Blastochloris viridis: one gene and its partner. The protein of the gene in region 1 interacts with the protein of each later gene in a pairwise test. Links are inferred from orthologs where the notes say so. Each region holds a gene or a part of one and is shown on either strand. Other genes may lie near its edges.

The links. Proteins that work in one complex are often made in the same cells at the same time.
Region 2: the proteins of accC (region 1) and ribD interact in binary tests that used the Escherichia coli proteins (3 or more experiments, as listed by UniProt). The link is inferred for Blastochloris viridis from one-to-one orthologs.

The regions. Positions count from the first base shown.
Region 1 is NZ_CP012946.1:1,205,326-1,210,218, reverse strand. Bases 922-3,842 are described here. They hold accC (acetyl-CoA carboxylase biotin carboxylase subunit), read left to right. Parts: upstream 922-1,667; coding sequence 1,668-3,017; downstream 3,018-3,842. Other genes in these bases: aat (leucyl/phenylalanyl-tRNA--protein transferase), read left to right, coding at 3,173-3,842; accB (acetyl-CoA carboxylase biotin carboxyl carrier protein), read left to right, coding at 1,151-1,627. In the rest of the region: BVIR_RS05395 (DsbA family protein), read left to right, coding at 1-680; more of aat, read left to right, coding at 3,843-3,877; BVIR_RS05375 (acyltransferase family protein), read right to left, coding at 4,011-4,893. UniProt on the Escherichia coli protein: This protein is a component of the acetyl coenzyme A carboxylase complex; first, biotin carboxylase catalyzes the carboxylation of the carrier protein and then the transcarboxylase transfers the carboxyl group to form malonyl-CoA.
Region 2 is NZ_CP012946.1:2,419,233-2,424,155, reverse strand. What follows is about bases 522-3,509. They hold ribD (bifunctional diaminohydroxyphosphoribosylaminopyrimidine deaminase/5-amino-6-(5-phosphoribosylamino)uracil reductase RibD), read left to right. Parts: upstream 522-1,441; coding sequence 1,442-2,578; downstream 2,579-3,509. Other genes in these bases: ribH (6,7-dimethyl-8-ribityllumazine synthase), read left to right, coding at 3,219-3,509; BVIR_RS10630 (riboflavin synthase), read left to right, coding at 2,580-3,182; nrdR (transcriptional regulator NrdR), read left to right, coding at 972-1,445; glyA (serine hydroxymethyltransferase), read left to right, coding at 522-896. In the rest of the region: more of glyA, read left to right, coding at 1-521; more of ribH, read left to right, coding at 3,510-3,722; transcription antitermination factor NusB, read left to right, coding at 3,722-4,210; thiL (thiamine-phosphate kinase), read left to right, coding at 4,212-4,923. UniProt on the Escherichia coli protein: Converts 2,5-diamino-6-(ribosylamino)-4(3h)-pyrimidinone 5'-phosphate into 5-amino-6-(ribosylamino)-2,4(1h,3h)-pyrimidinedione 5'-phosphate.

The sequences.
Region 1 (4,893 bases):
TGACGCGCGAGGACGTCGAGAAGATCGTCCGCGAGACGCTGATCAAGAACCCGGAGATCCTGCAGGAGGTGGCTGCGGAGCTGGAGAAGCGCGCCAGCGCCGACGAGTCCGAGCGCCGCAAGCTGGTGCTCGAGGCCAATCGCGAGCGGCTGCTCGGCGCTCCGCAAAGCGCGGTGCTCGGCAATCCCCAGGGCGACGTCACCGTGGTCGAGTTCTTCGACTACAATTGCGGCTTCTGCAAACGCGCCCTCACCGACCTGATCGAGCTGATGAAGACCGACGACCGGGTGCGGGTGGTGCTGAAGGACTTCCCGGTGCTGCGCGAGTCCTCGGTCGACGCCGCCAAGGTGGCGGTCGCGGTCAAGGTGCAGGCCACGCCTGCCAAGTTCCTTGAATTCCATCAGAAGCTGATGGGCGGCCGCGCCGAGGCCACCCGCGAGCGGGCGCTGGCGGTGGCCAAGGAGGTCGGCCTCGACATGGCGCGGCTCGCCAAGGACATCGACAGCGACGGGGTGAAGGCATCGCTGCAGGAGACCTTCCAGCTGGCGCAGGACCTCGGCCTCAGCGGCACGCCGAGCTACGTCATCGGCGACAACGTGCTGATCGGCGCCGTTGGCCTCCCCAAGCTGCAGGATCACGTCAAATCCACCCGCGACAGCTGCAAGACCACGCGCTGCTGATTCGACCCGCCGGGCCGCCCAATCGCGGCCCGGCGCAAACCGCGGCGGCGGTCGCGCCGGCGGCGCTGCGCTGCACCATGGCGCCCGCGCCCGGCCGCACCCGCGGCAAGACTTTGAAATCGCACGGCCGACCTCACGTTCGGGGACCGAAGCCGCCCGGCCGGCCTTCGCCTGCACAGGCGGCTTTTCACGGGGCCGATCCATGCCTATAAGAGCGCCGGCGGGCGAACCGGTCGACCGCGCCAGATGGTTTCGATGATCGCGATGTTCGTCTCCGACGGATTGTCATCGAACCGGCCCCAAGCGCGCTTCGAGCGGCGCCGCGGCGTGGCGACGAGACCGGTCCGGCCGAGGCGTATTTTGCGCAGATTCCCCCCGGTGCGTGCGCATCCACTGCCCTACGTGGCGAGCCGACCGCTCCGCCAAGCTGAAGGCGACGGCCTGAACCGGCGCCGGGAGATAATGTCTTGATGCCAAAATCTGCCATCGATCCTGGTTTGATCCGCGAACTCGCGCAGCTCCTCAACGACACCGACCTCACCGAGGTCGAGGTCCAGCACGGAGAGCTGCGGATTCGCGTCGCCCGCAACATCCAGCTCGCGCCGTTCTCCGCGGCCATGGCGGCGGCTCCCGCCTACACCGTCGCGGCACCGGTGCCGGCACCAGTGCCGGCCGCCCCGGTGGTGCCCGCGGCGGTCGACCCTGCCAACCACCCCGGCCTCGTCAAGTCGCCGATGGTCGGCACCGCCTACCGTGCGCCGGAGCCCGGCGCGAAGGCCTTCGTCGACGTCGGCATGCAGGTGAAGGAGGGCCAGACCCTGCTGATCATCGAGGCGATGAAGACGATGAACGCGATCCCCGCGCCGCGTGCCGGCACGGTGACGCAAATTCTCGTCGGCGACGCCCAGCCGGTCGAATACGGCGAGCCATTGATGATCATCGAGTGACGGTCGCCGCCGGGCCGCTCCCGGCGGAAAAGAGGCCCGTATGTTTTCGAAAATCCTGATTGCGAACCGCGGCGAGATCGCGCTCCGCATCCTGCGCGCCTGCAAGGAACTCGGCATCGCCACCGTCGCCGTCCACTCGACGGCCGATGCCGACGCCATGCACGTCAAGCTCGCCGACGAGAGCGTGTGCATCGGCCCGCCGCCGGCCAAGGACAGCTATCTCAACGTGCCCTCCCTGCTCGCGGCCTGCGAGATCACCGGCGCCGAGGCCGTCCACCCCGGTTACGGCTTTCTGTCGGAGAACGCGCGCTTCGCCGAGATTCTCGCCGACCACCACATCGGCTTCATCGGCCCCAAGCCCGAGCACATTCGCCTGATGGGCGACAAGATCGAGGCCAAGCGCACCGCCAAACGCCTCGGCATCCCGTGCGTGCCGGGCTCCGAAGGCGGCATCACCGACGATGAGGAGGCCAAGCGGGTCGCGGCCGACATCGGCTACCCGGTGCTGGTCAAGGCGGCAGCCGGCGGCGGAGGCCGCGGCATGAAGGTGGCCAGGACCGCCGCCGACATCGAGGTCGCGCTCGCCACCGCCCGCTCCGAGGCCAAGGCGGCGTTCGGCGACGCCACGGTCTATCTTGAGAAGTACCTGGAAAAGCCGCGCCACATTGAGGTCCAGGTGCTGGGCGATGGCCGCGGCAACGCCATCCACATCGGCGAACGCGACTGCTCGCTACAGCGCCGCCACCAGAAGGTGTGGGAGGAGAGCCCCTCGCCCGCGCTCAACGCCGACTCCCGCCACAAGATCGGCACCGTCGTCGCCAACGCCATGCGCGAGCTGAAGTACCTCTCGGCCGGCACCGTCGAATTCCTGTACGAGAACGGCGAGTTCTACTTCATCGAGATGAACACCCGCATCCAGGTCGAGCATCCGGTGACCGAGATGGTGACCGGCATCGACCTGCTCAACGAGCAGATCCGGCTCGCCGCCGGGCTGCCGCTGTCGTTCGTGCAGGACGACATCACGCTGAACGGCCACTCCATCGAGTGCCGCATCAACGCCGAGAACCCGACGACCTTCCGGCCCTCGCCCGGCCGGATCACCTACTTCCACCCGCCCGGCGGCTTGGGCGTTCGCGTCGATTCGGCGGTCTACCAGGGTTACGTCATCCCGCCCTATTACGACTCGCTGGTCGGCAAGCTGATCGTGCACGGCAAGACCCGCAACGAGTGCCTGATGCGGCTCCGGCGCGCGCTGGACGAGATCGTGGTCGACGGCATCGAGACCACCGTGCCGCTGTTCCGCACCCTGGTGCGCCACCCCGACATCGCCAACGGCCTTTACGACATCCACTGGCTGGAGCACTTCCTGGCGGGATCGCCGGATATTTGATGCGAAATCCGGCCGATCGGGCCGGAGTTTCGCCCATGACGCGCCAGCCGGCGGCGCCGGCGGCAGAGGGCGCTGCTACAATCTGCCGCACCGCGGTGCGATGTGATAGCTTGGGCGCGATCCCCAATTCATGGCGGGATCGGAGTCCTCACCTCATGACGCGCGGCTTCTCCGGGCGGGTGGACATCACCCCCGAGGTTTTGCTGAAGGCCTACGCTTGCGGCATCTTTCCGATGGCCGAGAGCGCCGAGGACCCGGGACTCTATTGGATCGAGCCGGAACGCCGCGGCGTCATCCCGCTCGACCGCATGCATGTCAGCCACCGGCTGGCCCGCACCGTGCGGGCGGACCGCTTCGAAATCCGCATCAACCGCGATTTCGACGGCGTTCTCGACGGCTGCTCGGCACCCGGCCCCGGCCGGATGCGAACCTGGATCAACCTGCGTATCCGCAAGCTCTATCGCGACCTGTTCGAGCTCGGCCACTGCCACACCGTCGAGGCCTGGCGCGGCGGTGAACTGGTCGGCGGGCTCTACGGCGTCGCCGTCGGCCGGGCGTTCTTCGGCGAGAGCATGTTCCACACCGCCACCGACGCCTCCAAGGTGGCGCTGGTCCACCTCGCCGCCCGCCTGCTGGCCGGCGGCTTCTATCTGCTCGACACCCAGTTCTCGACCCGCCACCTGGAGAGCTTCGGATGCGTCGAGGTGTCACGCCACCGCTATCACCAGCTGCTCGAACAGGCCCTCACCGGCCGCGCCGATTTCCTTGCCGTGCCGGCCGAGCCGCCGATGCCGGGCGCCGCCGCGCTGGCGATTGTCGCGGCCGCCAGCGAAAGCCACGATCAGCGCAGCCCCGCCTGATCGGCTGTCTCAAACGGTTTCCGGACGATCGCTGCAGGATCCCGGCGACGATCTCGCCGAAATATCCTTGGGCAGAACAGGATTTTTCGCCGACCGGGATAAGGTTCTCCGGCCTGACCGGCCGAAAACCGGATCACCCCACCCGGCCGAACAGCGGCGCCCCGTAAAGGCTCTTTTGGGTGCTGCCGAAGCCGACGAACGGCGCCAGCCCGGCCCGGTTGGCGAGCACGAACAGCACCACCGGCCCGATCACCCCTGCCGCCGTGGCCAGCACCACGTGCAACGTGGCGTCATAGACGCCGGCCTTGTAGAGCACGGCGCGCACCGTGGCCGAGAACATCACATGGGCGACGTAGATCGCCATCGACGCCTGTCCGATCAGCGCCAGCCCGCCGAGCACGCTGCCGTTCGGCGCCGGAACCAGCCGTGACGCCGCCACCGTCATCGCGATGCCGGCGATGGCCGCCGCCACCCACAGCGGCCGCGGCGTCGCCGGGTCGAGCGTCGCCACCGCCAGCACCGCCCAGGCCGCCGTGGCGGCCAACAGCGCCGCAATCAGCACTCGGCGGTCCGGCGCGCGCGACAGCAGCGGCGCGGCCAGCACGCCGAGGCCGAAAAAGCTGCCGCCCATCAGGATGGAGTTGAAGTCGGTCAGCCCGGCGAACGACAGCCCATAGAGCGCGGCGAACGCCATGAACGCCGCCGTCATGCCACTGCGACCGAACAGCGCCATGGCGACGAAATAAACCGCCCTGGCTACAAACAGCGCATAGAAGAACCAGAACAAGCCGATCGGCTTCCACCACATCTGCGCAAGATCGGAATAGGGCGTCGCCGCGTTGACCGCGCCCGAAAACGCGTTCTGCACGAAGACGAACACCACGCTCCACAGCACATAGGGCAGAATGAGGCCGACGACCGAGGAGCGAATGAACCCGCCGACTGACGTCGACGGTCGAAATCCGGTCAGAACCCCGGACAGGAAGAAGAATAGCGGCATATGGAAGGTGTAGATC
Region 2 (4,923 bases), 1.2 Mb from region 1 along the record:
ACCTGACCCACGGCAGCTCGGTCAACATGTCCGGCAAGTGGTTCAACGTGGTGCCGTACAATGTGCGCCCGGATGACCAGCGCATCGACATGGACGCGGTGGAGAAGCTCGCCCGCGAGCACAAGCCGAAGCTGATCCTGGCCGGCGGCTCGGCCTATGCCCGCCATTGGGACTTCGCCCGCTTCCGCGCCATCTGCGACGAGGTCGGCGCCTATTTCATGGTCGACATCGCCCACTTCGCCGGGCTGGTGGCGGGCGGCGCGCATCCCTCGCCGTTCCCGCACGCCCACGTCGTCACCTCGACCACCCACAAGACCCTGCGCGGCCCGCGCGGCGGCCTGATCCTCACCAACGACGAGGGGCTCGCCAAGAAGATCAACTCGGCGATCTTCCCCGGCCTTCAGGGCGGCCCGCTGATGCACGTGATCGCCGCCAAGGCGGTGGCGTTCGGCGAGGCGCTGCGGCCGGAGTTCCGCGCCTACGCTGCCCAGGTGGTGGCCAACGCCAAGGTGCTGGCCGACACCCTGCTGAAGGCCGGCTTCGCGCTGGTCACCGGCGGCACCGACAACCACCTGCTGCTGGTCGATCTGCGGCCGAAGTCGCTGACCGGCAAGGCGGCGGAAGCCGCGCTCGGGCGCGCGCACCTCACCTGCAACAAGAACGGCATCCCGTTCGACCCCGAAAAGCCGATGGTGACCTCCGGCATCCGGCTCGGCACCCCGGCTGCGACCAGCCGCGGCTTCGGCGCCCCGGAGTTCGCCCAGGTCGGCGCGTTCATCGCCGAGGCGCTCGACGGGCTGTCGAGCAACGGCGAGGCCGGCAATGCGGCGGCGGAGGCCGCGGTGGCGGCCAAGGTCGGCGAGCTGACCCGGCGCTTTCCGGTCTACGGCCAGTGATGACAAAGTCTCGCGGGATGGCATCCCGCGGGACATGATCCCACCAGAGGATCCGATGAGAGGGCGGCGCGGGTCATGAAGTGTCCCTTCTGTTCCAACCTGGACACCCAGGTGAAGGACTCGCGCCCCTCCGAGGACGGCACGGCGGTGCGGCGGCGGCGGGTGTGCCCCGACTGCGGCGCCCGCTTCACCACCTTCGAGCGGGTGCAGCTGCGCGAATTGACGGTGCTCAAGCGCTCCGGCCGGCGGGTGCCGTTCGACCGCGAGAAGCTGCGTCGCTCGATCGCGGTCGCGGTGCGCAAGCGACCGGTCGACGAGGAGAGCATCGACCGGCTGGTGTCGGAGATCGTGCGCCAGCTGGAGCGCCAGGGTGAGAGCGAGGTCGGCTCCGAGGCGATCGGCCAGCTCGTGCTGCAGCGGCTGCGTGACATCGACACCGTGGCCTATGTCCGGTTCGCCTCGGTTTACCAGAATTTCCGCGATCCCAAGGACTTCGAGAACCTGCTGGGCGAGATTGCCCACGCGACGGTCGGCGTCGAGCGGCCATGACCGCAGGCTCGGCCGCGGCGCTGGTTGCGGATGACGTTCGGCTGATGGCGGCGGCAATCGCGCTCGGCGACGCGGCGCGCGGCACCACCTGGCCCAACCCTGCGGTCGGTGCGCTGGTGGTGCGCGTCGAGGACGGCCGGCCGGTGATCGTCGGTCGCGGCTGGACTCAGGCCGGCGGCCGCCCCCACGCCGAGCCGGGGGCGCTGGCCATGGCGGGCGCGGCGGCGCGCGGCGCCACGCTCTACGTGTCGCTGGAGCCCTGCGCCCATTTCGGCAAAACCCCGCCCTGCACGGAGGCCATCATCCAGGCCGGCATCGCCCGCGTGGTGGCCGCGGTCGGCGATCCCGACCCGCGCACGGCGGGCGCCGGCTTCGCGAAACTTGAGGCGGCGGGCATCGAGGTGGTGCGCGACGTGCTGCGGGCGGAGGGCGAGCGCTCGCACGCCGGCCACATCCGCCGGGTGCGCGACGGCCGGCCGCACGTCATGCTGAAGCTCGCGGTGTCCGCCGACGGCAAGGCCGGGCTGGCCGGGCCGCACCCGGCGGCGATCACCAGCGAGGCTGCCCGCGCTCGCGTCCACATGCTGCGGGCGCTGAACGATGCCATCATGGTCGGCATCGGCACCGCGCTCGCCGACGATCCCGAACTGACCTGCCGGCTGCCCGGCCTCGCCGCGCGCTCGCCGGTGCGGGTGGTGCTCGACCCTGCGCTCAAGCTGCCGCTGTCGTCGCGTCTGGTCGCTACCGCCGGCACCGTGCCGCTGTGGCTGATCGCCGGCGCCGACGCCGACGTCGATCGCGATCGCGCGCTGACAATGGCCGGCGCCGAGGTGATGCGGGTCGGCCGCGGTGCCGACGGCCGGCTCGATCTCGCCGAGGTGTTGCGGTTGCTGGCGCTGCGCGGCATCACCCGGCTGATGGTCGAGGGCGGGCCGACGCTGGCGGCGGCGCTGCTGGGGGCCGATCTGGTCGACGAGGCGGTGGTGTTCGGCAGCAACGTCGTGCTTGGCGACGACGCGCTGCCGGCGCTCGCCGGGCTGCCGCTGACGGCGCTGACCGCCGCGCCGGCGCTGAAAACCATCGAGCGGGTGGCGGTCGGCGCCGACACCATGACGGTTTCGAGGAGGATTTGACATGTTCACCGGCATCGTCACCGATATCGGCGAGGTGGTTGCAGTTGCCGAGCGCGACAATCTGCGGCGGCTCTCGGTCGCCTGCCGCTACCCGGCCGATTCGATCGCGCTCGGCGCCTCGATCTGCCATTCCGGCATCTGCATGACGGTGATCGAGGTCGCCGAGACGGCCGGCCGCACCGTCTATGCCATCGACGCCGCCGCCGAGACGCTGAAGCTCACCACCGCCGGCGGTTGGCAGGTCGGCAGCCGCATCAACCTCGAACGCTCGCTGAAGATCGGCGACGAGCTCGGCGGCCATATCGTCACCGGCCATGTCGACGGCCTCGCCGAGATCGTCACGCGCACCGACGGCGCCGACCAGGCCACCTTCGTGCTGCGCGTGCCGCACCAGCTCGCGCGCTTCATCGCCGCCAAGGGCTCGGTGGCGCTGGACGGCACCTCGCTCACCGTCAATGAGGTGTCCGGCGATGCGTTCACCGTTCACATCATTCCGCACACCCTGGCGGTGACCACCTGGGGCACGCTGACGGCGGGCTCGCGGCTCAATCTCGAAGTCGATCTGATGGCCCGCTACGCCGCGCGCCTTGCCGAGGCGCGCTGATCCGCGTATCTCCGGGCGCAAACCCGGAACCTTCAGATGATTGTGTCTTCGTCCCGCCCGGCCGCCGAGGCCGAGCAACCCATTGCCGACGCGCGCGTCCTGCTGGTCGAGGCGCGGTTTTACGACGCGCTGGCCGACCTTCTGCTCGACGGTGCGCTGCGCCGGCTTCGCGCCGCTGGCGTGACCGTTGATTGCATCACCGTGCCCGGCTCGCTGGAAATTCCACCCGCGGTGGCGATTGCGCTCGCCACCGCGGCCGCGAACGGCACGCCCTATGATGGCGTGGTGGCGCTCGGCTGCGTCATTCGCGGCGAAACCTCGCACTACGACATTGTGGCGAGCGAATCGGCCCGCGCCTTGATGAATCTTGCGGTCAGCCGCGCGCTTCCGCTCGCCAACGGCATCCTGACCGTCGACAATGAGGCCCAGGCGTTCGAACGTGCCGACCCGCAGCGCCTCGACAAGGGCGGCCACGCCGCGAGTGCGGTGCTGACGCTGCTGCGCCTGAAGCGTCGCCTGGATGGACGGGAGTGTTTGTGATGAAGCCGCAGCAAGCGTCGTCCCGCCGCGTCGCGAGGGCCGGTGCCCGCCTCAATGCGGTGCAGGCGCTCTACCAGATGGACGTCGCCGCGACCCCGACCGCCGATGTGTTCGCGGAATTCGAAAGCCACTGGATCGGCCGCGAGGTCGAGGGCGTTGCCCATCCGGAAGCGGAGGTCGCGTTCTTCCGCGATCTGGTCGAAGGCGTGGTGCGCGAGCAGCGCCAGATCGATCCGTTGATCGACGCCACCTTGAGCGGCGGCTGGCCGCTCAAGCGGGTCGAGGCGGTGCTGCGCGCGCTGCTGCGGGCCGGCTGCTACGAACTGCTGTCCCGGCCGGATATTCCTGCGCGGGTGGTTGTGTCGCAGTATGTCGACGTTGCCAGCGCCTTCCTCGAAGGGGACGAGACCTCGATGGCCAATGCCGTGCTCGACGGATTGGCGCGCAAGCTGCGCGCCGGCGAGTTCGCCGGGGAGGGTGCCCGCTGACATGGCGACTGAGCCGAAGCCGGCCCCAGACCTTGCTGCGGAGCCGACCAGCCTTGGTCCGGCCGCCACCAAGCACGGCATGCCCCGGCTCGGGGTCGAGCGCATCGATCTTGCGTCCGCCGCGGCCAAGGCGTCGGTGACGGCCAAGTCCCCGGTGACGGCCAAGTCCCCGACCCCCGCGGCTGCACCCGAGCCGGTCGCTCCGGCAACTCCCAAGGTTTCGTTGGAAGACTCGGTTTTGCCGGCGCCTTCGGCCTCATCGCCGGCCCATGTGTCCTTGGACCCGGCGCCGGCCGAGCCCGAGCCGCCCGCTGCCAACGGTCCCGCTGCCAACGGTAAGGACGATCCCGCGGCGTTCCAGTTCGCTCTGGGCGCGTTCGACCTCGGCCCGCTCGATTTCGGCTCGGCGATGGCGCCGGTGGGCACGCCGCCGGTGCCGGCGGCCGAGCTCGAGCTTATCGCGCCGGCCCCGGCCGAACCCGCCGCCGCCGAGCCCGCCGCGTCGGACCTCACCGCGTCCGAACCCGCGACATCCGAATCCACCGCGTCTGAGTCTTTTCCGCCCGAGTCTTTTCCGCCCGAGTCTTGGCCATCCGAGTCTTGGCCATCCGAGTCTTGGCCACCCGAGCCTTGTCCGGCTGACCCGCCGCCGGCCCCGCGTCTGGCCGAGACGGTGCCGGGTGCCGGTGCGCGGGGCTACCAGCCGTTCGTGC